2 regions of the Pseudomonas sp. C2.3V genome follow, and region 1 is predicted to be linked to the other one. Evidence: riboswitches for the same ligand, from Rfam matches in the RefSeq annotation. Region 1 holds a riboswitch; the other holds the start of a gene.

Region 1 (16,102 bases):
CGGGTCATCTCCAGCATCCTTGATGATCGAGGCGGTGGCACCCATAGCACTACGCTCGCAATGCTCGATACGAAGCAGAAGGGTTTTCCCGCCCTTGGGCAGATCAATGGTCAAGGCATCACAGGTTTCGCCACGCAAGAGCAGGCGTGCCGCTGCCAGGCTTGTGGCCGTGGCGCAGCTGCCTGTTGTAAAGCCGCTGCGCAGCGGACCTTTACGCTCGGGAGATTCCTCGCGCATGGGCGTTGAGTCGTCCTTCAGCCCACCACTGACATGAGTGCGTCAGGTTTGGAATGGACGAACGGGCAGGTGAACGGTCTCATGCAGGCGGCTCCTCGCTGGCTTTTTTGCGACGCTTGTATGCCGGACGATATACATGAGCCTTGTCCTCCCGGTAAAGAAAGGATTCGGAAAAATCATCTGGTGCCAGCACGCGCCCGACAAGAATCAGCGCCGTGCGGTGGAAGCCTTTGGCCCGAACTTTAGCCAGGATGTCTTCCAGCGTACCCATTACCCAGTCCTGATCCGGCCAGGTAGCTCGGTGCACCACAGCCACCGGGCAATCGGCGCCATAGTGCGGGATCAGGTCCTCGACAATCTTGTGCAGTCGGTTGATTCCCAGGTGTATGGCAAGGGTTGCGCCATGCCTAGCAAGGTCCGGCAGTTGCTCACCCTCGGGCATAGTTGTCTTGCCTGCATAGCGCGTGAGAATAATGGTTTGAGAGATATCCGGGAGCGTCAGTTCTGTACCGAGCAAGGCAGCGCAAGCAGACGTGGCTGTGACGCCCGGTATCACTTCGAACGGAATGTCCAGCTCACGTAAACGGCGAATCTGTTCGCCAATTGCGCCATAGAGTGACGGGTCGCCTGAATGCACGCGTGCTACATCCTGGCCCTTGGCGTGGGCAGCTTCGATCAGCGTCATGATTTCCGCCAGATGAAGCTCGGCAGTATTGATGACCTGTTCGGCTGTGTTGCCTTGGAGAACAGCCTCAGGGACCAGGGAGCCTGCATAGAGAATGACCGGGCAGCTGTGAATCAGTCGCTGGCCTTTGATGGTGATCAGCTCGGGGTCGCCAGGACCGGCGCCGATGAAATAAACCGTCATGCATCGGCTCCCAGTTTTTTAGCATAGCCGCGGGGCGTGTATACCCATTGGCCAACTCGGCGGGTTTCGCTGTTGCCCACCAGCACAATAGTCAGCATATCGACCTGAGCTGGGTCCAGTTCGCCTAGTGTAGTGATAGTGATCTGCTCTGTTGCCCGGGTGACGTTGCGACCGATAATGACAGGCGTGTCTGCTGGGCGTTTTTCCAGTAACAGCTCACGGGCACGTGCCAACTGCCAGGTACGCTTTTGGGAGACCGGGTTGTAGAAGGCCACCACAAAATCTCCCAGGCCTGCCGCACGGATGCGTGTCTCGATGGTTTCCCAAGGAGTGAGCAAGTCTGAAAGCGAGATGGTGCAGAAATCGTGGGCAAGTGGGGCGCCCACACGGCTGGCGCAGGCTTGCAGGGCTGAAATGCCGGGCACTACGGCAATCTCCACCTCGTGCCAGGCGGGCAGCGCCTCGTGCTCCAGTAGCTCGAACACCAGAGTCGCCATGGCATAGATGCCTGCATCTCCGCTGGAAATCAGCGCCACGCTTCGGCCTTCGGCGGCCAGCTCCAGGGAGCGGCGGGCACGGCCGATTTCATCACCCAGCGGGCTATCGTGACGTGCCTTGCCGGCCACGATCTCGCCGAGCAGGTCGACGTAGAGCGGGTAGGCAACCAGGTCTGTAGCGCCTTCCAGCGCGCGGCTGGCAGCGGGGCTCAAGTGCTCCAGCCCGCCTGGGCCGGTACCGATGATAACTAAACGTCCAGTCATGAAGGATCCTGATAGGCGCGTGCAAGAGCAAAGGTCGCACGGGCGTTCTTGTGTTTGGGAATGATCAGCTCGGCCGGACCGCCCGTTACCTGCTCGGCCATTGCAAGGGCCGCTGCCTCTGCCACGCCATAGCAGCCCGTTTCGCGAAAAACGATAGCGGAGCGTTGAGTGAGCTGGTTTTCGTACCGGTTGAGCGTGTCGGTTTCGAAAAACCGAATAGGTACATTTAATGTTTCAGCCAATGCCAGCATGCCGACTTCGTCGTGTTTCAATGCGATGCTGGCGAAGCCATTGATGTCGGCTACGGTCAGCGAATGGGCAGCCAGGGTTTCTGTCATCAGTGTATGCAGAACTGATTCCGGGCAACCTCGCTCGCATCCCAGGCCAGCAATGTAGAGAGGACGGGTGTAGCGCCGGGCACTGGTGATAACGCATTGAGCCTGCAGCTGCTCCGACCATTCCTGCGCCCAGGCGTTGGCGCCGCCTTCATGGCCGGACAGCAGGGGAATGATGAACCGACCGGCTTCATCCAACACCAGCACCGGCGGGTCGCGGTACTTGTCTTGCAACACTGGCGCCAGGGTGCGTACGGCGATACCGCTGGCGCAGATCAATGCCAGCCGATGTCCGGCCTGGAAGCGTTGCTGTACGGTTTCGATAAAAGGCTGAGGACGATGCAGCCACTCGGCACTTCGATCCAGTAACTGCAAGCGTTGAGCGAGCGCAGCACCGGCATCCGTCAGACTGACGATGGTCAGCATGGCTGTGCCCCGATTAGGAACAAGGCAAAGTAGGGGCCTTGTTCTCCATCAGGCATCGCTTCATGGCATCGAATGATCCGCTGTGTGTCACGGCTGGCGTATTCGACATAAACGCTATCAGCGTCACGTCCGGTACGTCGCAGCAAGCGCAGGATTTCACCATACTGGCGGCCGGGTTTCATGATCACGAGCGGTCCGGGCTCATGCAGGGCGCTGGCCAGCCGCTCCGGGCCGGCAGTAGCGGGCAGGATGCGCAGGCTTTGTTCGAGTCGCGTCAGCGGGTGACGCGCTGCAGCGGCGGCGGCCATGATCGAACTGATGCCCGGCACAATCTGACAGGGAAACCGCTCGCCCAGCCGATCATGTAGATAGATGAAGCTGCCGAACAGTAGAGGATCGCCTTCGCATAGAACCGCCACGTCCTGTCCATGCTCAAGCCGGTGGGCAATATCGGCAGCAGCTTGATCATAGACAGAGAGCGCCGCATCGCGCTGACGCTCGAACGGCATGTAGATAGGCAGCTCCAGCTGATCGATCAGATGTTCCTGGGCGATGACCCGCGCCTGGGAGGCACCTTGCTGATTGGCAATATAGGCTACTACCGGACACTGCCGGATCAGGCGGGCAGCCTTGAAGGTAAGCAGTTCGGGGTCGCCGGGGCCGACACCGATGCCATAAAGTGTACCAGTCATGGTTTGATTCGCTTGAAAAGAAGTACAGGCAGGTGCGGGCGCATGAGGCGTTGACCGGCGAGACGGTCGCCTCTGGAAACGGCCAACTGGATCCATTCGTCGTCCTGGGCAGGCTCAATTTGTGAAAAGCCATGCAAAGCCATACGCGCATCCTCGGTGACGGCACTGGCAATCAGGCGTCCTCCTGACGGGAGTCGAGCCCAGCATGCTTCAAGAATCGCAGCCAGATCACGGCCGCCACCGCCTACAAATACGACGGTCGGCGATGGCAGTTTAGCGATATGCTCAGGCGCACGGCCTTCATGAATATGCAGATTCTTGACGACGCCGAAGCGGTCACGGTTCGTAGCAAGATGGGTGAGTCGCTCGGCGTGATACTCCAGGGCCTGAACCTGCCCATAGGGGTTCCATCGGGCCCATTCCACCGCTACGCCACCACACCCTGCACCAATATCCCAGCCGATATCACCTGCACGGGGCTCAAGCAGCGAAAGAACACACAGCCGTACCTCGCGCTTGGTCAGCAGACCTCTGCCGGCCTCGTCACCGTCTGTGCTGAACGCGGCGTCGGTGATGCCCGGGAATTCAGGCAGTACGCCACCTGCACCTTGAGTCCTGAAGATCACGACGTTCAAGGGAGAAAAGACTTCAGTCGACTCACTGAGAAGGCTGGCCGTATGAGTGGACACACGTTCCTCATGGGTACCCAGGTTTTCTGCTACCCAAACGGTGGAATCACCAAAGCCTCCGGCAACCAGCTCGTCTGCGATCGCGGCAGGATGGCTGTGGGCATCGGTGAGCGTTGCAAACCAGCGGTTGACCTTCAGGGCGGCGCGCAGACTGGAAAGGGGACGACCATGCAGGCTGACCACTTCAGCCTCTTGCCAGGGTTGGCCGATCCGGGCAAAGGCGGCCTGGATACTGGACACTGCCGGATAAAAGCGAAGCTTTTCAGCGGTGAGGTGCTTGCGCAGATGTCCGCCAAGGCCATAAAAAAGCGGGTCGCCAGAGGCAAGCAGGACGATGCGCTGGCCGGAGTGCTCTGCCAGAAGCGACCAGAGCGCTGAAAACGGGTTAGGGAAATGGGCTCGGCGAGGAACATTGAGGCCTTGCTGCTCAAGCGCTTCGAAATGACGCGGTGCACCAATAACCAGTTCAGCCGAGTCCAGTGCCTGCCGCGCTTCGGCCGAAAGGGCTTCGCCTGCGAGCCCAAGGCCGATGACCTCCAGCGTAGGGCCATTCCAGGTTCGTTCGCTCACCAGCGTATCCCTTGCTGCACACGTGCCAGTGCATTGAGCGTAGCGGCGGCCAACGCGCTGCCGCCCCGTCGGCCACTGAGTGCTATCCACTCGATGCCGAGTGCTTGCCCATGAGCCATGAGCGCATCCTTGGATTCTGCTGCACCAATGAATCCAACCGGCATCCCGATGACAAGGGCGGGCCTGGGGCCACCCGATTCCAAGTGCTCAAGCAGTCTGAACAGGGCTGTCGGGGCGTTGCCAATGACTACAATGCTGCCGGGCAGATAGGGCTCCCACAGCGACAGCGCCACCATGCTGCGCGTTTCACCCGTTGCTTTTGCCAGTGCCGGGACGCGCTCGTCATTCAGAAAGCATAAGGGACGTTCACCGAACAGGCGTCGGGTCAGGCCGTGCCTGACCATTTCGACATCACAGAGGATAGAGGCCTGCGCCTCCACGGCGGCAAGACCGGCTTCCATGGCATGTGGGCTGAAGTGCAGCGCTTCCACAATCTCCGGTTCGCCACAGGTGTGTACCAGGCGCATGGCAATCTGCGCCTGGTCAGGGTCAAAGCGGCTGAGGTCGGTCAATGTCCTGATCTGTTCAAAGGACTGACGCTCGATGGCCTCCGGGTCGCGCTGATAATCGAAGGGCATGCAATCAATCCGCCGGGGTCAGTTTCTGAACACCTTTGAGCGGCGCTGCCTGGGCAGGTGACAGAGCATGATCATGACTGTGGCCATGTTCATGATCATGGTGGTGATGACCATGATGGTGATGATGGTGGTGGTCATGATCGGCATCGGTGCCAATACCGCGCACATGGTGGTGGTGTCCGAACTGGGGAGCACCGACACGGTCTTCGAAGCCGATGATCTGCTCGCGGTAATGGCAAAGCTGGCAGTTCATGTTGCCAGTGCCTTCCTCGGTTTCATGGAGTTTGTCCACCAACGCCTCGATGACCAAGGGATGGTCGTTGAGATAACCGGCCTTGACAACCCGTACCTCGGGATGCGCCTCGGCATAGGCATCTACGTCTGCATAGATGCGATCGATCAGGCGTCCTGTGAAAAGGAAGTAGGGGAATACGATGACATTGCGGTAGCCCAGGCGATGCACGACAGGCAGCGCGTCGGCTACCAGCGGCTTGGTTACGCCGGAATAGCAGGTCTCGGCCCAGGCGAAGCCCATGCCTTCCCACAGGAAGCGCGTGATCTTGGTGATGTTGGAGTTGGCGTCAGCATCGGACGCGCCTCGCCCGACAACGACCAGAAGGGTTTCATCGCGACGGTAATCATCGCCAAACTGCGCTTCGGCCGCCTCGATACGATCGCGTGCAGCGCGCATCATCTTGGCGTTGACGCCCAGTTCCACTCCGTAGGTGATCTTGACTTCCGGGTTCGCGGCCATGAACTCGTTGAGTTCGCTGGGAATATCATTCTTGGCATGGCCGGCGGCCATCAGCATGCCAGGAATGGCGGTAATGTTACGAGCACCTTCTGCGATCAGCTTGTTAAGGCCTTCAGCAATGGTCGGGCGGGCGAATTCGAGAAAGCCTGTGGTGCACAGACGATCTGGAAAGCGGCTCTTGAGGTGTTCGGCGAGGCGGAAGAACTCTTCGACGCCCGGCCTGCTGCGAGTGCCATGCCCCACGACGAGAATGGCGGGTGCGCTGTTACTTAAAGTCATCAGGTGTTCTCAGCTGTATCACGGGTGTAGAACCAGGCGCTCAGCCAGCCCAGCACAATCCAGAAAACGGTATTGGAAACAAGTGCTGCCAACTGGAAATGTTGCTGCAGGGATTCAGGGGCCAGGCTTGCCTGTTCGGCAGGTTGTGGTGCGCCAATTATATGGGGCAGCGCCAAAAGGGCCAATGCGGCCAGACGCAACACCCTATGGCGGGTGAAAAATAGCAGGGCCAGGGCGCAGGCTGTGGCAGCCGCGGTGCCGATCCACCAGCCTTGCCGTGCGGTCAGTTCAGCCGCTGCGGTGCCGGGCAGTTCCGGTGGCAGCCCCAGGGAGGGCGCAAGACAAAAGGTCAGATAGCCGGTAGCGCCCCAAAGCAAGCCATGCCAGGCGTGGCGCGGGGCTCGTAGCGTAAACAGGCCTGCCAATATCAGGCTGAATCCAACCGCAACGACCAGGTTGCCGCCGAGTGTCGAAAGCGTTCGTTGCCAGCCGTCTTCAGGCGCCCAGGCCTCGTCGTCATGGTGGTGAGCAGGCGTGTCAGCGGCATGCGCGTGCGCTTCACCCGCTACCTCATAGGTTTCGGCTTCCAGGATAAGCGGCGTGATCCAAAGACCCTGCAGCACGCTCAGGAGCAGTGCCGCCAGTAGTCCGGCAAAGCTGGCTGTAAAGGCAATCCGTTTGTACATGTCACAGCCTCAATGGCAGGGGAAGCCTTCACTATGACGGGTGTCATGAGCGCCATTATGAAGGGCGTCGATGTGTGAGAAGCCGGCTAGAAAGACCAGGCCTGCTCCCAACACGCACGCCAGGGCGGCGGCAGTCAGGCGTTGAGTCAGGGTGCCGGATGCCGTAGGCACATGAGACAGGGATTGGCTATTCATGGATTCCCTCCTAGGAGTGTGGCGAGGATGAGGGAACGCACGAAGGCGCGGTCGCTTGCGCGCCACGCCATTCAGCTGCGCCCGCCCACCGCAGGTTGCTCAATCGTCAATCAGGCCGGTCTCCGGACTTGTGAAGGGGGTGGAGCAAGGGGCTCCAACGCCTGCAAGATCGGCCTTCCCATGCTCTACAGCCGAGCACAGTGGATATCGATCTACACTCACGTACCGTTGCGGGGGCAGTGCCGGACTTGAACCGGCTTCCCGTTTCACCGCCACGAACCGCGTGGCGACACCTGAAATCAGGCGCAAGCAGACCACGAACACGGGCGAAGCGTCAACTTCATCGATTGACACTCCAGAGTGTCGCTCGTAGCCTTTGCGCCTTCAGGGTGCTTTGGCACATGACCAAAGCTAAGAGGGAATGCGGTGCGAGACCGCAGCTGCCCCCGCAACTGTAAACGGTTGTTTAATCGATGCTTTTCAGGAAGCCACTGCTCTTGGGCGGGAAGGCGAGAAGCGTTGCCGTGAGCCAGGAGACCTGCCTTGAACACATTTCAGAATGCGGCTGCACGTGTGAGCCGTATTCTTTCCGACAACCGGGCGGGGTGATCCGGTGTGGCGTCTGGACTGCGTATGAGCGCGTCTTCGTCATGCCTGCCTGTCCCTTTTTCATAAGGCAGCTCATGAAAACCTTGGCCAAGATTCCTGTCACAATCATTACCGGCTTTCTCGGCGCCGGCAAAACCACATTGCTGCGCCATATTCTGGAAAATGCCCAAGGGCGGCGCATCGCCGTCATTGTGAATGAATTCGGTGAGCTGGGTATCGACGGTGAAATCCTGAAGCAGTGCAGCATCGGATGTACCGAAGAAGAAGCCGCAGGCCGGGTATTCGAGCTGGCTAACGGCTGTCTGTGCTGTACCGTGCAGGAAGAGTTCTTTCCGGTGATGCGCGACCTGGTGGCCCGACGTGCCGATATCGACCACATCCTGATCGAGACGTCTGGCCTGGCGCTGCCCAAGCCGCTCGTACAAGCCTTCCAGTGGCCGGAAATCCGTAATGCATGCACCGTGGATGCCGTTGTCACCGTGGTGGATAGCCCGGCGGTTGCCCTGGGTACGTTTGCGGCCTATCCCGAAAAAGTCGATGCCCAGCGTCAGCTGGACCCCAACCTGGATCACGAGTCCCCACTGCATGAGCTGTTCGAGGATCAACTGGCAAGCGCCGATCTGGTCATCCTGAACAAGGTCGACCAGATGCCGCAAATGGCCCTGGCGGCCGTGCGTAGCCAGATCGAGAGCGAATTGCCAGCGTCCGTGAAAATCATCGAAGCGAGCAATGGGCAGCTGCCGTTGTCTGTCCTGCTGGGGCTGAATGCCGAGGCCGAGCTGCATATCGACGCGCGAAAGACGCATCACGACCATGAGCCTCATGAGGAGCATGATCATGACGAATTCGACTCGTTTGCGGTCGATCTGCCAGAGGTAGAGGAAAGTGTCTTGCTGGACGCATTGACCGGGCTGGTGCAGCGCCACGGCATCCTGCGTATCAAGGGCTTCGTCGCCATCAAGGCCAAGCCGATGCGCCTGCTGGTGCAAGGGGTAGGTACCCGCTTCGACAAGCACTTCGATCGTGCCTGGAAGGCGGATGAGGTTCGGCAGACACGTCTGGTCGTGATTGGCCAGGATCTGGATCAGGCTGCCATCAGCGCTGAACTCCGCAGCGTACTGGCTTAATACGATGCATCTCCTCAGGACTCAGCCCGGCGGCTTTACTCCCGACGACGGAATCGCTCATCTTGCACAGACCCCGGGCGACCTGGTGATCCTGTGCAGTGCCGATTCTCATCTAGCGCTGCTGGCCGAAGCGGCGCGCGGGCTGCCTGAGGACTTTCCAAGCCTGCGCCTGGCCAACCCCATGCAGCTGATGAATCACGCCTCGGTTGATCTGTATGTCGATGAGGTGCTTCAGCATGCCAAGGTCATCATTGTCTCGTTGCTGGGCGGGGCGGCGTACTGGCGCTACGGTGTAGATCAATTGGCCCAGCTGGCCGCACAAGGTGCCAGGCTGATTCTTGTACCCGGAGATGACAAACCCGATCCTGAGCTAATGGCGTTGGGTAACTCTTCCGTTGAGGATGCCGAGCGGATCTGGCAGTACCTGCGACAGGGCGGCATGGATAATGCCCGCATGCTGTATCGCTTCATCGGCCAGCGATGGTTTGGACGTGAGACGATGTGGGTCGAGCCTCAGCCGCTACCGCGTGTTGCGGTGTATGCGCCAGAGCGTGATAAAGATAAGGCGCTGGGCTCGTGGCAGCAGCGTTGGCAGGAGGATGGGCCGGTAGCAGCCCTGTTGTTCTACCGCAGTCATCTACAAGCGGCCAATACAGGGTTCATCGATACGTTCTGCGAAGCATTGATAGCTCAAGGGATTAATCCGTTACCTGTTGCCGTAGCCAGTCTCAAGGAGCCGGAGTGCCTTGCTGAGGTCGAGGCACTGCTGGAGGCGACAGAGACCGAGCTGATCATCAATACGACAGGTTTTGCCCAGTCCAACCCGGATTCCCCTCATCTCCGCCCGTTTCGTCGCGATGTGCCGGTACTGCAGGCTATTTGTGCCCAGGATAACGAACCGGGATGGCGGGAGAACGCCCAAGGGCTTGGTCCACGCGACCTGGCGATGCACATTGCCTTACCGGAACTGGATGGGCGGATCATCACGCGCCCCGTCAGTTTTAAGGGCCTGGCCTGGCGAGATGAGCGCAGCCAGAGCGATGTGGTGTGTTATCAGCCCGTTCATGAGCGAATGGCGTTTGTGGCTGAACTGGCTCGGCGCTGGATCATGTTGGCTCGATTGCCAAATAGTGAAAAGCGTACCGCCTTGATCCTGGCCAATTACCCGACCCGGGACGGCCGGATTGGTAATGGTGTAGGGCTGGATACGCCTGCCGCTGCACTCAATATTCTCAAAGCGCTGGAGACCGAAGGATATCCGGTCGAAGGCCTGCCCGAGAGCGGAACGGCCTTGGTCCATTCCCTATTGGGCGGCGTGACGAATGATCTGGGAAACCTGGATTTACGGCCGTGCCATCAAAGCCTGGGGATGGAGGACTACCTGCGCTTTTTCGCCGAATTGCCGCAGGTGAACCAGGACGCGGTGCGGGAACGCTGGGGCGATCCCGAGCAGGACCCCATGTTTCGCTGCGGCCGCATGATGGTTGCCGGGCTGCGGTTCGGACTGACGTTTGTAGGTATCCAGCCGGCGCGGGGCTATCACCTTGATCCCAGTGCGGTTTACCACGATCCGGACCTTGTACCGCCGCATGGGTATCTGGCGTTCTATTTTTGGCTGAGGCACGTCTATCGCGCCCATGTGCTGGTGCATGTCGGCAAGCATGGCAACCTTGAGTGGCTTCCAGGGAAGGGTGTTGGTCTGTCTGAAACCTGTTGGCCGGATGCCGTGCTTGGCCCGACGCCCAACATTTATCCTTTCATTGTCAATGATCCGGGCGAAGGGGCGCAGGCCAAGCGTCGTACCCAGGCGGTTATCATCGATCATCTGATGCCTCCGCTGACGCGCGCCGAGAGCTATGGACCTTTGCGCGATCTTGAGCGGCTTGCCGATGAGTTCTATGAAGCGCAACTGCTTGATCCGCGTCGCGCCCGCGAGCTGCAAGGCGATATCGCACAGCTGTTACGCCGCTCCAGCCTGGACCAGGAGCTGAAACTCTCGGATACCGAAGCGCCCGAAGACTGGTTACCCAAGGTAGACGCCTACCTGTGCGAGCTGAAGGAATCGCAAATCCGCGACGGGCTCCATATCTTTGGTGAGTCTCCTCAGGAGCGCCTGCGGCTTGATACCTTGCTGGCGTTGGTTCGTATTCCCCGCGGTAACGGGCAGGGCGGTAATGCCAGCCTGCTTCAGGCATTGGCTAAAGACCTGAGCCTGAATATTGATCCCCTTGATGCTGCGTTGGGAGAGCCCTGGCCTGGGCCGTACCCTGAAGCGTTACGGGCAGTCAGTACGGAGCCTTGGCGTATCGCCGGTGACACGCGTGAGCGCCTGGAATTACTGGCCGGTCGACTGATTGAGCAGGCACTGGGCGGTGAGTTGAATGAGGCGCAGTGGCCTTATGCGGGGCTGGTGCTGGCCCAGCTCAAAAGCCATATAGCACCGCTTCTTGACGCCTGCGGTCCGGCGGAAATCGCAGGAATCATCAGTGCATTGGCAGGACGGTTTGTCCCGGCAGGCGCCAGCGGAGCACCCAGTCGAGGCCGTCTGGATGTGTTGCCTACGGGCCGCAACTTCTATTCGGTAGACGTTCGTAATCTGCCAACCCAAACGGCATGGCGAATCGGTTGGCAATCAGCCAATCTCTTGCTGGAGCGTCATTTGCAGGATTATGGCGATTACCTGCGGCAGTTGGGGCTGTCCGTTTGGGGAACCGCTACCATGCGAACAGGTGGCGACGATATCGCCCAGGCCATGGCATTGCTGGGCGTGCGCCCCGTCTGGCAAGCGGGTAGCCAGCGTGTCAGTGATTTCGAGATCCTGCCTTTGACAATCCTGGACCGGCCGCGTGTAGACGTCACGTTGCGGGTTTCGGGTTTTTTCCGTGATGCCTTCGCCAACCTGATTAGGCTATTTGATGCTGCGGTGCAGGCGGTGGCAGCGCTGGACGAGCCGGACGATATGAATCCATTGGCCGCCCGGGTCCGTGATGAGCAGCGTGTCCTCGAAGCGAAGGGGTTGGCGACTGACGAGGCGCGGCGCCAAGCTGGCTGGCGGGTATTTGGTTCCAAGCCCGGCGCCTATGGGGCGGGTCTGCAAGGCCCGATCGATGAGCGTCAGTGGCAATCTCGCGATGATCTGGCGGAGGTATACCTTAATTGGGGCGGCTACGCCTATGGCGCAGATGACCCAGGCACGCCTGCACGGGAGCGCTTCGTCGAGCGGCTCGGCCATTTACAGGCTGTCTTGCATAACCAGGATAACCGTGAGCACGATCTGCTGGATTCGGACGACTACTATCAATTCCAGGGTGGCATGCTGGCCGCCGCAGAGACATTGCAGGGCGAGGCAGTAGCGTCTTATCACGGCGACCACAGTCAGCCGGAGTCGCCTCGTATCCGTACACTCAAGGAAGAGCTCAACCGCGTCATTCGTTCCCGGGCTGCTAATCCCAAATGGATCGATGGCGTGAAGCGGCATGGATATAAAGGTGCTTTTGAGCTGGCGGCCACGGTGGATTATCTGTTTGCCTTCGATGCCACGACAGCATTGATCGATGACCATCAGTATGCACTGTTGGCCGATGCCTATGTACTCGATCCGGCTACCCGTGAATTCATTCAGCAACACAACCCTGATGCCTTGCGAGAAATGACAGAGCGATTGCTGGAGGCCCAGCAGCGCGGGCTCTGGCAAGAGCCTGGGCATTATCGGGAAGCGCTGGAAAACGTTCTGATGGACAGCGAGGAAAGCTAAGTAGATGTTTCCTCATAATACCAGCCCATTAATGAGCCCTCTATGACTGATACTCCGCAATTTCCTTTGGCTGCCATTGTAGGAGCTGACTCCTTGAAGTTGGCGCTTTGCCTCAATGCCATTGATCCGGGTATCGGTGGGGTATTGATCGAAGGCCCGCGCGGTATGGCGAAGTCCACCCTGGCACGCGGCGTGGCCGCCCTGATGCCGGGTGGTTCATTCGTGACCTTGCCATTGGGGGCCAGCGAAGAGCGTATTACCGGCACACTCGACCTGAACGCCGCCCTGGGTGAAAAGCGCGCTGCATTTTCACCTGGCGTGTTGGCCAAGGCGGATGGCGGAGTGTTGTATGTGGATGAGGTCAATCTGCTGCCGGATCATCTGGTTGACCTGTTGTTGGACGTAGCCGCCAGTGGTGTAAACACCGTGGAGCGCGACGGGATTTCCCATCGGCATCCGGCGCGCTTTGTACTGATTGGCACCATGAACCCCGAGGAGGGGGAGTTACGCCCCCAATTACTGGATCGGTTTGGTTTCAATGTGGCGCTGAATGCCCATCCTGCGCCAGCAGAGCGAGCCGAAATCATGCGTCGTCGGCTGGCGTTCGACCTTGATCCGCCCGGCTTTATTGCCAGTTGGGCCGGAAGCCAGGCGGACCTTGTCAAGCGCTGCCAGGCTGCACGTAGCCGGTTGGCAGGGGTCGCACTGGATGATCTGTCGCTGTCGCGTATTGCCGAGCGCTGTTTTGCAGCGGCAGTGGATGGCATGCGTGCGGACCTGGTATGGCTAAGGGCAGCACGCGCCCATGCGGCTTGGCGCGGTAACGAAAAGATTACTGAAGATGATATCGATGCGGTGGAAGAGTTCGCGTTGCGTCATCGCCGACGACAGCAACCCCCTTCGGAGTTACCGCCACCGCCATCTTCTGATCGTCCCGTCTCCGAACCCTCTTCAAGCCATTCGAAGAGTGAAGGGCAATGGGGTGAGCTACCGCCTCAGGCGACGGCGATTGGAGAAAAGCGCTCAGGTGAGGGTTGGCCAAAAAAGCGCTGAGCATTCGCCCGCGTGTAACCCAAGTGGCGGATGCTCGACCTTTACCGGGGAAGGCCAGTAGCGGTCGGCACGGTGCTTCTCGCACAGGTGAGGCAGGGGCAGTTGCCTGGGTACCCACCTTACTGAGGGGGCTTCCTCGACGTGAGGCTGACCTGATACGCCAGCCTCGCTCTCAGTCGCCACGAGAGCATTGGTTGTTCATTGTCGATGCCTCGGCGTCCATGCGACGTCATGGCGCCCTGGTTCAAGCCAAGGGCGTATTGCTGGGTTTTCTCGAGCAGGCTTACCGCGCGCGGGCAAGCGTAGCGGTGCTAGGGGCAACAGGTGTACAGCCGCACTGGCTTGCCCAGGCTCGTCGAGCCAGTCAACAGGTTCCGGGTTGGCTTGCAGACCTGGGTGCAGGGGGCGGTACTCCCTTGCTTGAATCCCTGAAGCACGCACATGAGTGGCTAAAGCAACACCAACGTCGTCTCGGCAATGAGCCGGTAAGTATCGTTGTGATGACCGATGGCCGTGTACGCGCCTGGACCTCATTGCCTCGTCTTGATGCGTCTGTCCTTGTCATCGATACCGAGCGTGCTCCGGTTCGCGTTGGACGTGCGCGTCAGCTGGCAGCTGATCTACAAGCCGTCTACTGCCACGTCGATGAGCTACCCATTGGGAAGCTGAAACATCCGCTGCGCTAAATAAGGCAGCGATTTTGTTGCGTAACCGGTAGGCTATACAGCAGAACTACGATTTTCTTTGAGGTATGCGTCCTTGTTTTCCGATTTCGACCTGCACGAGCGTCTGCTCAAGGCACTGGACACGCTGAAATTCAAAAAGCCCACGCCGGTTCAGGAGGCCGCCATCGGCCCGGCACTGGATGGGCGAGACCTGCGTGTGACTGCCCGTACCGGCAGTGGCAAGACGGCTGCCTTTGTCCTGCCGATTTTGCATCGTCTGTTGTCCGAGCCCAAACCCCAAGTGGGTGCTCGGGTGTTGATATTGCTGCCTACCCGCGAGCTGGCCCAGCAGACGCTCAAGGAAGTCGAGCGGTTTGCCCAGTTCACGTTTCTAAAGGCCGGACTCATTACCGGAGGTGAGGGGTTCAAGGAGCAGGCCGCGGCGATGCGCAAGAATCCCGAGATTCTTATCGGAACGCCCGGACGGCTGATCGAGCATCTGAATGGCGGTAGCCTTGAGTTGGACGATGTCGATTTTCTCGTCCTGGACGAAGCCGACCGGATGCTTGACATGGGCTTCTCTGAAGATGTGCTTAAACTGGCCGACGCGTGCACTTCAGAGTCCCGACAAACGTTGCTGTTCTCGGCTACCAGCGGCGGTAGCTCCCTGCGTACTGTCATAGAACATGTCCTGCGTGAGCCGGAAGTGCTCATGCTTGATCGCACCGGGGAACTCAACGAGGCGGTCGCCCAGCAGATCATCACTGCCGATGACGTGGCTCACAAGGAGCGCCTGCTGCAATGGTTGCTGGCCCACGAGACCTATCGCAAGGCCATTGTCTTTACCAATACCCGTGTACAGGCCGACCGCCTGGGAGGCGTGTTGACCGCCAGCAACATCAAGGTTTTCGTTCTGCATGGCGAAAAGGACCAGAAAGACCGCAAGCTGGCGATGGAGCGCTTAAAGCAGGGCGCCGTGTCCGTGCTGGTTGCTACGGATGTAGCGGCCCGTGGCCTGGATGTGGAAGGCATGGATCTGGTCATTAACTTTGATATGCCGCGCAGCGGGGATGAGTATGTCCACCGTATTGGCCGTACCGGACGTGCCGGCGAGGCGGGCATGGCAATTTCGTTGATCTGCCATACCGACTGGAACCTGATGTCCAGCATCGAACGCTACCTGAAACTGCGTTTCGAGCGGCGCGTGGTGCAACCGCTTAAGGGCACCTATCAAGGACCGAAGAAGCTCAAGGCGTCTGGCAAGGCTGCCAGCACCAAGAAGAAAAAGACCGACACCAAGAAGCCAGTGACGAAAGCCAAGACGTCGCCACGGCCCAAGCGCCCCAGCGCTTCCAAGGTGGTCAGCCAGGATGGCATGGCGCCTCTGCGGCGTAAGAAGACGGACGCGGAATAAACGAGTTGGCCCTGTTTTTACAGGGCCAACTTCGTCTCAAGGCTAGTTCGTTGCGTAAGACGAGGAGAAAGGCGAGCCGCCCTGGCCAGAGGTCTGAGACGTTACGGGTCGCCTGAGCCAGTGCTCAAGCTCAAGCGCACCCATGGGTTTGGCAATGTGGTAGCCCTGACCTTCATCGCATCCTAGCGCCAGCACGGTGTCCAGAATCTCGGGTGTTTCCACGCCTTCCGCGGTGACTTCGTATCCCAGGCCGTGTGCCAGTTCCACCATGGTGCGAACGATGAGTGCGTCCTTGTCGTCGCCTGGCAGGCAGCGAATGAAACTCTGATCGATCTTGATGTAATCCGTTG
Region 2 (16,102 bases), 630 kb from region 1:
CGTTTGCGACGTCTGGCTGGCGAAGCCATCGCCGATTTCAACATGATCGAAGATGGCGACAAGGTCATGGTCTGCCTGTCTGGTGGTAAAGACAGCTATACCATGCTTGATGTGTTGCTGTACCTGCAAAAGGTCGCGCCTATCAAATTCGAGATCGTTGCGGTCAATATGGACCAGAAGCAACCAGGCTTTCCCGAGCACGTACTGCCGGCCTATCTCGAATCCATCGGTGTGGCTTACCACATTATCGAAAAGGACACCTATTCGATCGTCAAGGAAAAGATTCCCGAAGGCAAAACGACATGCTCGCTTTGCTCGCGTCTGCGCCGCGGAACGCTTTATACCTATGCCGACGAAATTGGAGCGACCAAGATGGCGCTTGGCCATCACAGGGACGACATAGTAGAGACCTTTTTCCTTAATTTGTTCCATGGCGGAACCCTCAAGGCAATGCCGCCTAAACTTTTGGCAGACGATGGACGCAATGTCGTAATCCGTCCGCTCGCGTATTGCAGCGAAAAGGACATCGAAGCCTACGCAGAGCTCAAGCAGTTCCCGATCATTCCATGCAACCTGTGCGGCTCCCAAGAAAACCTGCAGCGCAAGGTAGTCAAGGAGATGCTTCAGGAGTGGGATCGCAAGACCCCAGGGCGCACCGAAATTATGTTCAGGGCTCTGCAAAATGTAGTTCCTTCGCAGCTGGCCGACCGTAATTTGTTCGATTTTGTGAACCTGCGCATCGATGAGGACGCTACACCGCGTTTTCTGGATGTTATGAATCTCTGAGGTATTGTGTTCTCCAATGCGTGACTATGCCTGGCTCCATGAGTTTTGCCTGAACCGCTTCGGCTCTTCCAAAGCCCTTGAAGCGGTATTACCCCAGCCCGCATCAGCCGAAGCGCTCGCCCAAGTGACTGCTGACCGCTATTTGTCCTTGATGACGCGGCGAATATTTCGTGCGGGTCTCAAGCACAGCCTGGTAGACGCCAAGTGGCCTGCGTTCGAAGAGGTTTTCTTTGGCTTTGATCCAGAAAAGGTCGTCCTGATGGGCGGCGAATGGCTGGAGCGGCTCATGCAGGACACGCGTCTAATCCGGCATCTGGGGAAGCTGAAAAGCGTTCCCCGTAATGCGCAGTTCATCCTGGATATCCAACGGGAACAGGGTGACTTTGGCCAATTTCTGGCGAATTGGCCCTCAGAGGATATTGTGGGACTCTGGCAGCTTTTATCTCGGCGAGGTAGCCAGATGGGAGGGCTTTCGGCACCGCGTTTTTTGAGAATGGCGGGCAAGGACACTTTCGTTGCCACGCAGGACGTTGTGGCTGCGCTCAAGGCTCAAAACGTTATCGACAAGGAGCCGACCAGTCAGCGTGATCGGGCTGCCATGCAGGCCGCCTTCAATCAATGGCAGGCGGAAAGCAAGCGGCCGTTGTGTCAGCTTTCGGTCATGCTCGCGCATACGGTAAATCATTGATGGACACGATACGGCAGGTGGCCCAGGCGCTTGAAAGCGCTCAGCGGATTCTTGTGATAACAGGTGCTGGGCTTTCGGCAGACTCTGGTCTGCCTACCTATCGTGGTCTCAATGGGCTGTATAACGGAAAAACCGAAGAGGGTATTCCTATCGAGGCTGCGCTCTCCGGTACGATGTTTCGACACCGTCCGGATGTCTGCTGGAAGTATCTGGCGGAGTTGGGCAGGGCTTGTCTTAGCGCTCAACCCAATGCAGGTCACGAGGCCATAGCCGAGTTACAGCGGCGCAAGTCTGAGTGTTGGGTGCTGACCCAGAATATCGATGGTTTTCACCGGCGAGCCGGGTCGCCCATGGACAGAGTCATAGAGATCCATGGTGAGATGGGGCCACTGTTTTGCTCGGCCTGCGAGGCAGGCAATATCCCTGTTGCTGATAAAATTGGTCATTCCCTGCCGCCACGGTGTGACCGTTGCGGGGGTGTTTTACGACCGCCCGTCGTGCTGTTTGAGGAGGCCTTACCTGCCAGAGCGGTATCTACTCTGATGCAGCAGAATGCTACCGGTTATGACGTTGTGCTCCTCATAGGCACTACCGCCAGTTTCCCGTATGTCATCGAGCCAGCCTTGCAGACCCTCAACAACGGGGGTTTTGTTGCCGAGATCAATCCAACCATGACTGATTTGAGTGCATCGGTGACAGTCAGGCTCCAAAAAAGGGCCGTAGACGTTTTATCGATTATTTTAAGTCACATGTCCGATTAAAAAATTCTTGCCTGTTCGTTGGGTAAACGGCAAAGTGTCGCAACTTTTGAATTTCGACACGGTCGTGCCCATGCTACGGACTCGCTTAGCACCCCTCGTGCCCCTAAGTTTTATTGCTTTGTTGGCGGCTTGCGCCAACGCTCCACAACAACAAAAGCCTGAACAGGCACAGCTTTCAAAGCCGACCCGGGAACAATCGGCCGCTGTTGAAAGCAAGCAATCGGCTCAGCCAATTCATTGGCTTTCCAGCAAAGCTACCCGTGGGGGTGGTCATGCCTCCCGTCAGCCTTTGAGCTGGGAGCATGAGGTTGGCTCCACGCAGCCGATGCCGACTCTGGCCGATAGCATCCTGACCCGCGCCGAAGAGCTTGTCGGTACGCCTTATCGCACTGGCGGAAGCTCGCTCAAGGGTTTTGACTGCAGTGGCTTCGTCAATTATGTCTTCCGTGAGGAAGCCGGTATCCAGTTGCCACGCTCAACCCGCCAGATCATCAATCTTGATGTACCTGTTGTCAGCAAGAACGACCTGCAGCCAGGCGACATTCTGCTGTTCAATCACAACGGCCGCGGTCGTGTCAGTCATGCAGCCATTTACATGGGCGAGGGGAAGTTCATTCATTCCTCGAGCCATCGCAGTGGCGGTGTTCGTGTAGACAGTCTTGAAGACCATTACTGGAAGGTCAGCTTCCTCGAAGGAAAGCGCATATTGCGCTAACAAGGCTTTGATCGCGTAGCGCGTTCAACGCTGCGCGATCAAGGTGGAATGCAAGAGTGAATGGATTGTCCTATGCCTGCTTTGGCTCGTATCGCACTGACTGCTCTGACCATTCTGCTGGCCGCCTGTGCTGGCACTCCGCCGCCTTCTCCTCCTGCGCCAACGCCTGTTTCCAGGGTTCAGCTTGATACCCATTCACAGGCCGCCGATGACGTTCTGTTTCGCGCAATAGGGCTGGTTGGGACGCCTTACCGTTACGGAGGGAACACGCCCGACAGCGGTTTTGATTGCAGTGGCCTGATCAATTTCGTATACCGCGACGTCATGGGGATTCGCTTGCCGCGCTCCACGCGGGAAATGATCACTCTCAACGCGCCTTCTATCTCTCAATCGGCCTTGCAGCCCGGTGACCTGGTCTTCTTTGCAACGGCTGGAGGCAAGCAGGTCAGTCATGCGGGAATCTATGTGGGTGAAGGGCGCTTCGTACACGCGCCCAGTACTGGCGGAACGGTAAGACTAGACAGCCTTAGTACCCGTTACTGGCAGAAGTCCTATCTGGATGCCAAACGTGTACTGGTTACACCTAACCTGGCCAGCAGTGCCGCTGGCGGGCGCCTCTGATACCAGAGGCGCTTTGAACTCTAGGTGGATCGGTTGAATCTGATGGAAACACACATTTTCCTTCCCTTTCATGCCAGACGCGATTCGACTGCCGCCTCAGCCTGACGCCTGCGAACTTTGCGGACGAAAGGCTCCGCTCACTCGGCATCATCTGATTCCTAAGTCTCTGCATGACAAGCCCTACGTGCAAAAGCGCTTTGATCGTATAGAGCGTATTACGGCAACGCTGTGGGTATGTCGTCCATGCCATAACCACATTCATGCCACGTTTGACGAGAAAGCGTTAGCACTCACCTACAACAGCCGTGAGCGCCTCATGGAGGATGAGCGGATACGAGCATTCGTGGAGTGGCTGTCACGAAAGCCGGACGGCTTTGTACCCAAACGGTAACGCTTGGGCGGGTTAGCTAGAATAGTTTGTTTCCCTTCTTTTAATTGACGCTATAACCACGTCCAGCCAGACAGGCTGTCAATGCGCGACGATAATAATCCGTAGTTGCGCTTGGCGGTGCTGCCGTTGCGGTGGCTGGATCAAAGCCACTTTGAGTGACTGCCCAGCTATGGCATTCATATCGATCCCGAGCCTGCTGATCGGGCGTCTGGCCGCGAGCCGGGTAGGCGATGACGTCATAACTTTGTGTACTGACTGTTGTAGGAACAGGTGGTGTTACAACGATATAGCGCTGTTGATCGGCATTCCATACATAGTAAGTACCTGCAGCCAAAAAGTAGAGTGCACTGCCTATCCAGACCTCCCGCGCAAAGTCTGGTAGCCCGTGCCCATGTCGGGGGCCTGGGTTGAAGGCCGGACCGGCATTGTGTGGAGCACGCCAGTCTGACCCGGGACCAGGCCCGTGAAGCGGCTCTGCCGTAGCAAGACTGGCTATGCCTATAGCTGCGAGGCCAACAACTGTTTTGCTGAGAGAAAAAAGATGCATATGTGCTCCCATGTTGTATGCGCAATCATGGAAAGGCATCCTACCCAGTTGAACTGCAAGAAGTGTTTGGCTTGTGTAAGCAGTACGTAAATTTTGGGCAGGTGACAAGTCTGAGGTTTTGATAATGACCGCCAGGCTTGCTGAATCCGTTTTGGTCCATTTGGCTTGCACACACCGCTTGTGGCCTTTATCTTGGCGAGTCGAATCGCAGCTGTCGTCCCATTGCATCGGGGCAGGTGAAAAATAGAAGAATAGGACGATAGCCGATGGGGTTAGGCCCACCTTTAGGGCGGGCTTTGTGTAAAGCCCTGCCTTTGTTGTTGCTCGCCACGCTCAATGGCCCTGTCTGGGCGGGAGAGGGCGCAAGCATTGATGCGAAACGGGGCGAATACCTGACGCAGTTGGGAAACTGTCAGAGCTGCCATACCCGTAAGGACGGCTTGCCCTTCGCCGGTGGCGTAGCCTTTATCACTCCCTTCGGTGCGCTTTACTCTACTAACATCACGCCTGAAAACACGACTGGTATCGGTGCCTGGAGCGACGACCAGTTTCTCAATGCCATGCATAAAGGCATACGGCCTGATGGCGCACATCTGTACCCGGCGTTTCCCTATACGGCTTACACCCAATTATCCCGTAACGACGTTCTGTCCATCCTTGCGTACCTAAGGTCCCGGCCAAGCGTTGTCTATACGCCGCCTACCAATGAGCTGCGTTTTCCTTTCGATCAGCGTTGGATCATCAAGGGCTGGAAGCTACTCAATTTCCGTGAAGGCCGTTTCAACGAGGTTTCTTCGAACGAACAGATCAACCGTGGCGCTTATCTGAGTGAGGCGCTAGGGCATTGTGGGGAGTGCCATACGCCCCGTACCTGGAGTCAGGGGTTGGATCGCTCTCTACACTATGCCGGTGCGCGCCAGCAGGGATGGACGGCCTGGAATATCACGTCTGACCCTCGTGGTATCGGTGACTGGAGTGACGAAAAGCTGATGAATTACTTGCGAAATGGTCATCAGCGTGGGGAGGCGGTAGCGGGCGGACCCATGGCACAGGTTGTCAGCGGTAGCCTGCGGTTTTTGACGGACGAAGACCTGCGGGCCATGGTGGCGTATTTGCGTAGCGTGCCTGCAAAGCCGGGCACCGTACCGACGCATGCCGAAATAAGCGTGAAGCCGGAAACGCAGGGCAATACAGACGCCGAAGCGTTATTCGTGTCGCTATGCGAGAGCTGTCATCATCCCGATGGACAAGGGCTGGGAGGACCTTATCCGCATTCCTTTCCGAATTACTCGGCCGTGCGCGACCCGGATGGAACAAACCTCATTCGTGTCATGCTTGAAGGGATTGAGCGAAAGGGGATGCAGGATGAGGCTTTTATGCCTGCCTACCGCGCACTCTTGAATGATGATCAGATTGCAAGTCTGGCCACTTATATCGGCCACCGGTTCGGTGGCCATACCCATGTGTTTTCGGCTCAGGACGTAGCCCGTCAACGAGAAGCAGGAGCCGGGCAATGACAATCCATCAATTGAATGTCAATGGCGCGGCTTACGAGGTCGATGTCGATCCGCAGGTGCCATTGTTGTATGTGCTGCGCAACGAGTTGGGCATCATAAGCCCTAAATTCGGATGCGGTCTTAGTGAGTGCGGGGCTTGCACGGTTCTGGCAGACGGTCGCCCTGTACGCTCCTGCTGCGTGCCGGTCGGCTCACTGGCAAGCCAGGCTATTGTGACCGTTGAAGGCCTGGGTACGCCAGACCGACCACACCCTCTGCAGCAGGCGTTCATCGATGAGCAGGCCGCGCAATGTGGGTATTGCATTCCAGGCATGTTGATGAGTGCACAGGCATTGCTCTCTCAAAACACCTCGCCAACCGACGAGCAGGTCAAACGGGCGCTTGCCGGTAATCTGTGTGGATGTGGAACACATACGCGCATCGTCAAAGCAATCCAGCGTGCCGCAGGCCTCATGCGCCAGGGCGAGGAGCGCTTATGACTTTTCTGGTGTCGCGCCGTTGTTTTCTCCAAGGGCTATCCGCTCTGGTGGTAGGGTTCAGCTTTGACGGTGTTCGGGCTGCCGAGCTATTGACGCCTGACCTTTCGGCCGAGCAGGTGAAGAAAAACCTGGACGCCAGACAGCTCGACGCCTGGTTGGCTATTCGCCAGGATGGCCGCGTCATTATCTATAGCGGCAAGGTGGAGCTGGGAACCGGGGTTGAGACCGCATTGCGCCAGATCGTGGCGGATGAATTGTGCGTCTCGTTCGAATCTACTCGTTTGATTCAGGGTGATACACAGTTGACGCCCAACCAGGGCATCACAGCAGGGAGCAAGACGATTCAGGTGGGTGGTGCCCAATTGCGTCAGGCTGCCGCTTCAGCCCGGCATTATCTTTTTAATGAGGGTGCACGTCGCCTGGGGCTCGATACGTCGGTGCTCGATACGGTGGATGGGTGTGTGGTCTACCGAGGCGATCCAACAGGTCGTTATGTTCGTTATTCCGACCTGCTGACGCAGGGTGCCTTTGAACGTTCTGTAGATAAGACTGCTAGTGTTCGAGCAGTCGAAAGCTATCGAGTCGTTGGTCAATCCATACCGCGGGTAGATATTCCTGCCAAAGTCTTCGGTCAGTTTCGTTACGTTCATGACCTAACTGTCCCGGGTATGGTGCATGGGCGGGTGATTCGTCCTCCGATAACGGGTGCCAGCCGTCTGGATGGATTAAAAGTCGAGCACCTTGATGCCAGTGAACTACCGGCAGGCGCGCAACTGGTCTATGAAGGCAACTTCGTGGGTGTGGTTGCAGAACAGGAATGGGTGGCCATGCAGGCTGCCCGTGCGCTCAAAGTGACGTGGAGCTATACCTCCACGTTGCCGAACCCTGGCGATTTGTACGGCCGCTTACGCCATGTGGCCGGCGAGCCTGAGGTGCTGGTCGAGCAGGGAGATGTCATCGAGCATATGGGACAAGCCGCCCAGGTTATTTCGGCTGAGTACCGCTGGCCTTTTCAAAACCACGACTCGATTGGCCCTTCGTGCGCTATTGCCGATGTACGAGCTGGCGCGGCAACCATTTGGTCGGGTACTCAAGGCATTTATCCGTTACGGTCGGCTTTGGCCAATCTGCTAGGCATGGACGAACACGCCGTGCATGTCATTTATAGCCAAGCTTCAGGATGCTATGGACATAATGGGGCAGACGATGTCGCGGGTGATGCTGCGCTGCTGTCCAGGCACTGTGGTCGTCCGGTACGTGTGCAGTGGTCCAGGGCTGACGAGCATGGTTGGAACCCCAAGGGTCCGGCTATGCTGATGCAGCTGCAAGGAGGGATGAACGAATCCGGTGACCTTGTGGCGTGGCACTTCCAGAACTGGACGCCTACTCATGTCACCCGGCCCAGCGCCAAGGCGGGAGCTGCTTCCCTGTTGGCTGGGCAACTCTCTCGGGGACTGGCCATCCAGGGGCCCAACGCGGGGGGAGACCGTAACGCCCCCACCAATTACACCCTGGTGAACTGTCGGGTTGAAACGCACTGGATCGACCCCTTGAGTTCGCCGCTACGGCCCTCTGCACTGCGTGGTTTGGGAGCGGTAGCAAACACCTTTGCCAATGAATCCTTCATGGATGAGCTGGCTTGGGCCGTGTCGGTTGATCCCTTGTCGTTTCGACTGCGTTATCTGCAGGATCCTCGCGGCCGTGCCGTGCTTGAAGCGGCCACCCGGCAGGCTCGCTGGACGCCTCGACAGCAGGGTCCTGATCGATGGAAAGGCCAATCCGTCCAGGGCCGCGGGATCAGTTACGTTCAATACGAGAATGAAAATGCCTATGTGGCCGTAGTCGCCGATGTGGATGTCAGCTCAGCCGGAGTAAGGGTCAGACGCGTGACGGTTGCCCATGATTGCGGGCTCATCATCAACCCGGACGGTGTTAGGAATCAGATTGAGGGGAATGTGATTCAGGCGGTCGCCCGTACACTCAAGCAGGAAGTGACGTTCAACCCTACCGGTGTGACCAGTCTTGAGTGGGGAGCCTATCCCGTGCTGGCCTTTCATGAAGTACCAGAGATTGACATCGTCTTGCTCGATCAGCCGGACCAGCCTTCTGTTGGGGCAGGTGAAGCAACGTCTGCTGCAGTGCCTGCCGCTATTGCCAATGCGGTATTCGATGCGACAGGGTTACGGCTGCGGCAGGTACCTCTGACAAGAGCGCGCCTGACCAATGCCATGCACGCATAAGCCTTCTTACTGCTGACCGCCGGGCACCAGGACCTCATGGCGATCCGTCTCCAGTGCCTGCTCTTCTGCCTTCCAGGTCAGGTTGAAGCGCTCGGCAACTGTAAAGCGCTTGTCGATGAAGTCCCAGCGCTCTACCTCGACGCATTTGGTTTCGCCGTTGCCTACGATCAGTCGATTGAAGGAGTTGGGTGCACTGCCACGTACGCGAGAGGAGAGCGTCGTGCCTGCCTGCACAATCCATATCTCTCGGGAAAGCTCAGGGTACTGGCCGCTTAGGGGAAGAACATAAGGGAGGTGGATATGGCCACCCATTACCAAGTCTAGGCCGGCGTCAGCCCAGGCGGTAAGCGCATCTCCTGCGCCGCCCTGCAGATTGCTCAAGTCACTCAGAACCATGGCGCCAAAGGGTTGATGTGCTACAACGATGCGCAGCTTTTCCTTTGAGGTCTTGTTCAAGCGGTCGACGACGCGTTGAATCTGCTCGGATGTAACCGCTCCGTCCTTGCGCCGCTTGGGGTGCGTAGTGTTCAACCCAATGACCAGAAGATGTTCATCTTCATAGGTAGGCTCAAGGTCGCTTCCAAAATGACGCTGGTAGTTGGCATAGGGCGTCATGAAGCGGGCAAAGAGGTTATAAAGCGGAATGTCGTGGTTGCCTGGTATTACCAGGGTAGCTGGAATGCCATATTTCTCAAGACGCTGCACGTAAGCCAGCCCGGCTTCGAACTGCTTGTCACGGGCTCGCTGTGTGATATCTCCTGAAAGAATCAGCAAGTCGGCGCCATGTTCACGTACGTGATCTTCCAGCGCATCAAGTACGGGTTGTTGTTCGGTACCGAAGTGAGTATCGGAGATTTGCAGAATCGTTGTCATGGGAAATGCATGCTGTCAGTGTGAAGTTACGACGCTAATGGGCGGCGAGAATTCGATTGTCTGGCCTGATTTAACGGTTAAGAGGCTGTAAGTGGTTAGGCGATTCCACTTGCATGGGCGTCTTGAGTTAGCCGTTATTCGTTCAAACGTTCAAACGGCATTATCGATGAAAAACGACACCGATGTCCCTTCGCATAGGTTAAGGAAAAATATGTGATGTTTTTATCCAAAAACTTGCAGACAGTTTCTCATCATTGAGCAGTAATCTGCTGCCGCCGCTTGTCGCTATCAACGATTAGCAGTACTTCATGGCTCACGATTTGTAATATATCACGGGCGTTTTAGACGTCATCGCTTCCCGGATTTTGGTCTGGTTACAAACCTGATTACTGATTTCTCACCAGAATGTGCGGGTACCTTCAAACAGGAGGTATCTGCAGGTTAATGGAAGCGCATCGCTATGAATCAAGCGTGGAAGATTGAGGTAGAAGGGCGCGCGCTTAACGAGGCGTTGCGCCGTGGGATAATTGCGCTGGGTTGGCCCAAGCTGGGCGATCTGCGGGCTTATCCGGATGAAAAGGCAATCAAGATCAAGCTTTCCGAGTATACGACCCAGCATAGTGAGTCAATGTTGGATACGTGGGCGTCGGCGCTCAAGACGCTGACCCACGACATCAGGGTAGGCGATGCCTTAGTCGTGTATGACCACAGGACGCGTCAGTACTGGCTGGGACATGTTACAGGTGGGTACAGCTATGATCCGCATGAATGCGAGGAGTGGCCCAACCTGAGACAAGTCAGGTGGTATGCACAGATTCCCCGTGCGCAGCTCAGCGTCAAGGCGCGCAATGCATTGAATGCGGTGCAGGGCTGTCAGTTGCGCCAGGAAATCTGGCAGCAGCTCGACTCACTCAGCCGTGGTGATTTTCAGCCGGGCGAGCAGGAGGCCGACACTATCCTGAGTGCTCGACAGGATATGGAAGCACAGGCTCGCGAACTGATTGCTGATCGGCTCGATCGTCTTTCCGAGGCGCAGATCATCCAGCTGGTATCCGGTCTGGTACGCGCCATGGGATTTATCACCAAACAGCCTCCTGCGTCCAACGGCAGCCTGGCTATCGAGGCTTCCCTGGATGGCCTGGGTCTGCATCCCCCTCATGTAAAGGTCCAGGTTCAGCATCGTCAAGGTGTCGTAGGCGGTGAGACTTTACGAGAGCTTCTGAACTGTCTGAAGGCTGACGACAAGGGTATTTTTGTCAGTACATGCGGCTTCAGCCAGGAGGCCATCTATGAGGCCGAGCGCGCCGGTCAATTGGTGGCTCTGATGGACATGGATCAGTTAGTCGACATGCTTCTGGTGCATTACGAGTCTCTGGATCTGGAGCTGAAATCTCTGATTCCCTTGACGCGGATCTACTGGCCAGCCTCCTGAACGCAGCAGAAATAAAAAGCCCCGGCACTGGCCGGGGCTTTTCACGATGACCTGTTACTCTTCAAAGTGCCAGGCATCGTAGAGTTCGCTGGCAGAAGCGCTTGCCACTTCCTTGCGTGCCTTGAGCCAATCGGTCAGGGCCTGACGGTCTTCCTCAGTGGGCGAGCCGTAGCGCTTGTTTGCCATGATAGTGCCTTCGATCCAGGTTTCGCCGAAGCCACCCATGTAGTCCAGGTTACGGGACTCGACGAAATCGACGAAATCGCTCAGCAGCGCTTCTAGCGCTTCGTCTTCAAGCGATTCCTTGAAATCAGCCTTGAGCTCGAATGCCAGTTCCTGGAATTCGCCCAGGTAGAGCTTCTTGCGGATACGGCGCTTCATGCGGCTAAGACGGGGATCGTTGGCAGTGGATTCGGACATAGGGAGACCTGTAGCTCGATAACTTCATGGCCAGCCAAAGGGTTTGACTGGATGGAAAGCGGCGCATTATCACCAGCTTCAGCCAGCATGGCTATCAAATATGATAGCGCGGTGACGACAAAGCGAAATGAATCTGTCGCGCCGGTGGATTTTCTGCGCAAAGATTTATCCCCATTTGCCATGACTTTCGTTGACGCTCCCAGGGCTTGCCCGTAACCTGCGCGTCTGCTTGAGGTGCCTCGTGACATGGGTCGACGAGGTGAAACAGGGAAGCCGGTAGCAAGCCGGCGCTGCCCCCGCAACGGTAGGTGAGTTGAACGTCGCACAGGCCACTGGACAGCTGTCTGGGAAGGCGCGGCGGAGGAGTTTTCCGCTCACGAGCCCGGAGACCGGCCTCAGGCGTTACACGGCAATGCGGAGGGCATTGATCGTCGCACAGGGCTAATGGCGTTGTGCGTCGTTGCCTCATCTGTATCCTTGCGGAGCAGATCTTTCCGTTCGCCTCAGCCCTTGCCTGAAGGAGAGCGTCATGAGCGATACCCCAGAAACCCCCACCTCGTTACCCGTCGATGATGCGCGCAATGAGCGCCACCGTGAGCGAATGGTCCGTAAGAAAGCTGTCATGGACGAGCGGATCGCCAATGCACAGAATGAGCGAGGCTTGCTGCTGGTACACACCGGTATCGGCAAGGGCAAGAGCAGCTCTGCCTTTGGCATGGTGGCCCGAGCCTTGGGGCATGGACTGAAAGTGGGCGTCGTACAGTTCATCAAGGGACGCGTCAGTACCGGTGAGCAGATGTTCTTCCAGCGGTTCCCCGAGGAGGTCCGTTACCATGTGATGGGCCAGGGATTCACGTGGGAGACCCAGGATCGTCAACGGGACATCGAAAACGCTGCCAGTGCCTGGGCTGTGGCCAAGGCATTATTAAGTGATCCTGAAATAGCACTCGTAGTGCTTGATGAACTGAATATCGCATTCAAGCATGGCTACCTGAAGGTTGAAGACGTGCTGGCGGATATCGAGGCGCGTCCGGTCTCCCAACACGTTGTCGTAACGGGGCGCGGTGCACCGCAGGCGCTGATCGACGCGGCTGATACCGTCAGTGAAATGGGCTTGGTCAAGCATGCCTTCCAGAGCGGCATTCGCGCCCAGAAAGGAATCGAATTTTGAACCTGCATGATCATCGTCGGTGTCCGGCGCTCCTGGTTGCTGCGCCGGCCTCCGGCCAGGGCAAGACCAGTGTAACGGCAGCCCTGGCACGTCTGCATACAAGACAGGGCCGCAAGGTCCGTGTATTCAAGTGCGGCCCGGACTTTCTCGATCCCATGATCCTGGCCCGTGCGAGCGGTGCGCCGGTGTACCAGCTTGACTTGTGGATGGTAGGGGAAGAAGAAAGTCGCCGGCTGCTATGGGAAGCGGCAGGCGAAGCTGATCTGATCCTTATCGAAGGCGTCATGGGGCTATTTGACGGCACGCCGTCTAGTGCGGACCTGGCACGTCGCTTCAATGTGCCGGTACTGGGTATTATTGAGGCGACCGGCATGGCGCAGACCTTTGGGGCATTAGCCTACGGTCTTGCACATTATCAGGCGGATCTGCCCTTTGCTGGCGTACTGGCCAATCGTGGCTCCAGCGCCCGGCAGACCGAGCTGCTCAAGGCCAGTTTGCCAAGCGGTATGCGCTGGTTTGGTGCCTTGCCGCGCAACTCGGGTATCGAGTTGCCGAGCCGGCATCTTGGGCTGATCCAGGCTGACGAGTTGTCGGATCTGGATGCACGTCTGGACGCTGCGGCCGATGCCATTGCTGCCAGTGCCGATACCTCACTACCGGAGCCTGTGCTGTTTCAGGCCCCTATGAAGAAGAGCGTCGAACCGCTGCTGGCAGATGTACGCATCGGGGTGGCACGCGACGCGGCACTGTCGTTTCTGTATCAGGCGAACCTTGATCTTCTACGCGCCATGGGCGCTGAGATTCGGCATTTTTCAGTGTTGCAGGACCAGCAGTTACCGGAAGTAGACAGTCTCTACTTGCCGGGCGGTTATCCTGAATTACATATTCAACAGCTGTCTGGAAATACCGTCATGCAGTCTGCTATTCGGGCGCATCATGCCGCAGGCAAGCCCATTCTGGCCGAATGCGGGGGGATGCTCTATCTGCTGGAGCGCCTGGCTGACAAGACAGGCGAGCAGGGCGAGATGGTTGGACTTCTTGAAGGAGAAGCCACCTTGCAGCCACGTCTTACTGCACTGGCGCTGCAAAGCGTTGCCTTCGAGAGCGGCACCTTGCGTGGCCATACGTATCATCACTCATCCTTGGAATCGCCATTGGCTCCAACGTTGCGTGGTATCTGTCCCAATGGCAAGGCCACGGCGGAGTCGGTGTTCCAACAGGGCCGCCTGACTGCCAGCTACATTCACTTCTACATGCCATCCGCCCCCGAAACGGCGGCTGCCCTGCTAGCACCATGAATCCTCACGCCTTTCCTTCCGCCGAGCAGGCCGGCGTCTATCGTGCTATCGCCGAACGACGTGACATGCGTCATTTCAGTGGCGGCCATGTACCGGAGGATCAGCTGCGGCGGCTGTTGAGCGCTGCTCATCAAGCGCCAAGCGTAGGCCTCATGCAGCCATGGCGCTTCATGCGCATTACTGATCAGGAGCTGCGTGCCGAGCTTTACCGGCTGGTCGAGTCCGAGCGTGTCTGCACGGCAGAGGCGCTGGGTGAGCGTAGCGATGAGTTCATGCGGCTCAAGGTGGAAGGCATAAAAGAGTGTGCCGAGCTGCTGGTGGCTGCCCTCATGGAGGGGCGAGAAGCCCATATCTTCGGACGCCGTACGCTGCCTGAAATGGACGTGGCATCGCTGTCTTGTGCGATCCAGAATCTATGGTTGTCCGCCCGGGCGGAGGGGCTTGGGATGGGGTGGGTTTCGCTGTTCGACCCGACTGCGGTGGCTGAACTGCTGGGGATGCCTGAAGGCAGCAAGCCGCTGGCCATCCTGTGTCTTGGGCCTGTCGAGGCCTTCTACAATCAGCCCATGCTGGTCGAGGAGGGTTGGCGAACGGCTCGCCCGTTGGATGAGCTCGTGTTTGAAAACCGCTGGGGTTCTGTCAAGGAGACTGAAAAGACATGATTCTGGCCCTGACCACCTTTTTAGGTGTGCTGCTGGATACGATACTGGGCGAGCCTCGACGTTGGCATCCTCTGGTGGGATTTGGTCGGTGGGCAAACGCGCTGGAGCGCCGTTTCAATCCAGGCGGTGGCGGCTGGCGCAGTCACGGGCTGACGGCCTGGTGCATGGCTGTACTACCGTGGGTCGTCTTGGTAGCGCTACTCGATCAGATTCCCTACGTAGGCTGGCTGGTTGAGGCGCTGGCGCTGTACTTCGCGCTTGGCCTTAAAAGCTTGGGCGAGCATGCCAAGCCCATCGCGCTGGCGCTACGGCGTAATAACCTGGAGGAGGCGCGGCGGCGTGTTGGCTATGTGGTCAGCCGGGAAACCCGTGAGCTGGATGAAGAGGCTGTCGCGCGGGCAGGTACGGAATCCGTACTGGAAAACGGAAGCGACGCTGTTTTTGCGGCTCTCTTCTGGTTTGTCCTGTTAGGCGCCCCGGGTGTTGTTCTATACCGCTTGGCCAATACGCTGGATGCCATGTGGGGCTATCGCAATACCCGCTTCGAACGCTTTGGCTGGGCGGCTGCACGCATAGATGATGGGCTCAACTACGTGCCGGCGCGTCTGGTGGCATTGACGTATGCACTGTTGGGTAACTTTGGCTCCGCTCTGCATTGCTGGCGAACACAGGCGCCTCGTTGGGACAGTCCCAATGCCGGTCCGGTCATGGCGGCGGGCGCCGGTGCGCTGGGCGTGACACTGGGTGGTCCAGCGCGCTATCACGGCGAGCTACATGATCGGCCTGTTCTGGGATTGGGGCCTGCACCCACAGCGCACAGTATCGATATGGCACTGCTGCTCGTCCGTCGGGGCGTCATGCTCTGGGTGGCAGTTATCGTGCTGGGAGGCGTGATCAGTGCTTGAGCATGGCGGACGTCTGCGCAAGGCTGCGCAGCGTTATGGTATCGCGTTGGAGGATTGGCTGGACCTGTCGACAGGGCTTGCGCCTATGCCCTGGCCAATACCCCACATACCGTTATCAGCCTGGGCGCGTCTGCCCGAGACAAACGACGGCCTGGAGGAGGCTGCTGCTTGTTACTACAGGGCTCCACGGGTGCTGCCTGCTGCCGGCTCGCAGGCGGCCATCCAGGCTCTTCCCACACTTCGTCCTGAGGGGCGAATAGGCGTACTGGCACCCTGTTACGCCGAACACGAGCAGGCCTGGGGGCGAGCAGGGCATTATGTTGTACCCCTGTCACTCGACGATGTAGAGGCAGCGCTAAGCACGCTTGACGTCTTGGTGCTGGTCAACCCGAACAATCCTACCGGACAGCTTATCGAGCCTGAGCGGCTGCTCCGCTGGCATGCCAAGCTGACCGACCGGGGTGGTTGGCTAGTCGTGGATGAGGCGTTCATGGATCTCTCTCCCGCTTACAGTCTGGCTTCATGGACGGATCGGCCAGGATTGATCGTACTGCGGTCCTTCGGGAAATTCTTCGGTCTTGCAGGCGTCCGCCTGG

What was found. Region 1 has a riboswitch for cobalamin ahead of AC4LF3_RS08625 (CbtB domain-containing protein). Riboswitches for the same ligand answer to the same signal wherever they lie in the genome.
Region 2: linked by a shared signal. The riboswitch ahead of cobO (cob(I)yrinic acid a,c-diamide adenosyltransferase) and the one ahead of AC4LF3_RS08625 (CbtB domain-containing protein) in region 1 are both predicted to bind cobalamin.

The regions. Positions count from the first base shown of each region.
Region 1 is NZ_JBZUBN010000001.1:1,829,888-1,845,989, forward strand. It holds gene AC4LF3_RS08580 (cobalt-precorrin-5B (C(1))-methyltransferase) at 1-237, opposite strand, end outside; gene cobM (precorrin-4 C(11)-methyltransferase) at 317-1,105, opposite strand; gene cobJ (precorrin-3B C(17)-methyltransferase) at 1,102-1,866, opposite strand; gene AC4LF3_RS08595 (cobalamin biosynthesis protein) at 1,863-2,627, opposite strand; gene cobI (precorrin-2 C(20)-methyltransferase) at 2,621-3,319, opposite strand; gene cbiE (precorrin-6y C5,15-methyltransferase (decarboxylating) subunit CbiE) at 3,316-4,578, opposite strand; gene AC4LF3_RS08610 (precorrin-8X methylmutase) at 4,575-5,216, opposite strand; gene AC4LF3_RS08615 (sirohydrochlorin chelatase) at 5,221-6,249, opposite strand; gene AC4LF3_RS08620 (CbtA family protein) at 6,249-6,935, opposite strand; gene AC4LF3_RS08625 (CbtB domain-containing protein) at 6,945-7,130, opposite strand; cobalamin riboswitch at 7,227-7,442, opposite strand; cobalamin riboswitch at 7,501-7,690, shown strand; gene cobW (cobalamin biosynthesis protein CobW) at 7,814-8,866, shown strand; gene cobN (cobaltochelatase subunit CobN) at 8,871-12,620, shown strand; gene AC4LF3_RS08640 (magnesium chelatase ATPase subunit I) at 12,663-13,673, shown strand; gene AC4LF3_RS08645 (VWA domain-containing protein) at 13,655-14,359, shown strand; gene AC4LF3_RS08650 (DEAD/DEAH box helicase) at 14,433-15,752, shown strand; gene AC4LF3_RS08655 (sensor domain-containing phosphodiesterase) at 15,795-16,102, opposite strand, start outside.
Region 2 is NZ_JBZUBN010000001.1:2,460,484-2,476,585, reverse strand. It holds gene ttcA (tRNA 2-thiocytidine(32) synthetase TtcA) at 1-786, shown strand, start outside; gene AC4LF3_RS11730 (DNA-3-methyladenine glycosylase I) at 803-1,474, shown strand; gene AC4LF3_RS11725 (NAD-dependent protein deacylase) at 1,474-2,235, shown strand; gene AC4LF3_RS11720 (C40 family peptidase) at 2,333-2,950, shown strand; gene AC4LF3_RS11715 (C40 family peptidase) at 3,023-3,571, shown strand; gene AC4LF3_RS11710 (hypothetical protein) at 3,642-3,962, shown strand; gene AC4LF3_RS11705 (hypothetical protein) at 4,003-4,509, opposite strand; gene AC4LF3_RS11700 (c-type cytochrome) at 4,824-6,026, shown strand; gene AC4LF3_RS11695 ((2Fe-2S)-binding protein) at 6,023-6,505, shown strand; gene AC4LF3_RS11690 (xanthine dehydrogenase family protein molybdopterin-binding subunit) at 6,502-8,745, shown strand; gene AC4LF3_RS11685 (metallophosphoesterase family protein) at 8,752-9,618, opposite strand; gene AC4LF3_RS11680 (restriction endonuclease) at 10,079-11,050, shown strand; gene AC4LF3_RS11675 (YggL 50S ribosome-binding family protein) at 11,105-11,470, opposite strand; cobalamin riboswitch at 11,686-11,882, shown strand; gene cobO (cob(I)yrinic acid a,c-diamide adenosyltransferase) at 12,000-12,641, shown strand; gene AC4LF3_RS11665 (cobyrinic acid a,c-diamide synthase CobB) at 12,638-13,939, shown strand; gene bluB (5,6-dimethylbenzimidazole synthase) at 13,936-14,601, shown strand; gene cbiB (adenosylcobinamide-phosphate synthase CbiB) at 14,598-15,506, shown strand; gene cobD (threonine-phosphate decarboxylase CobD) at 15,499-16,102, shown strand, end outside.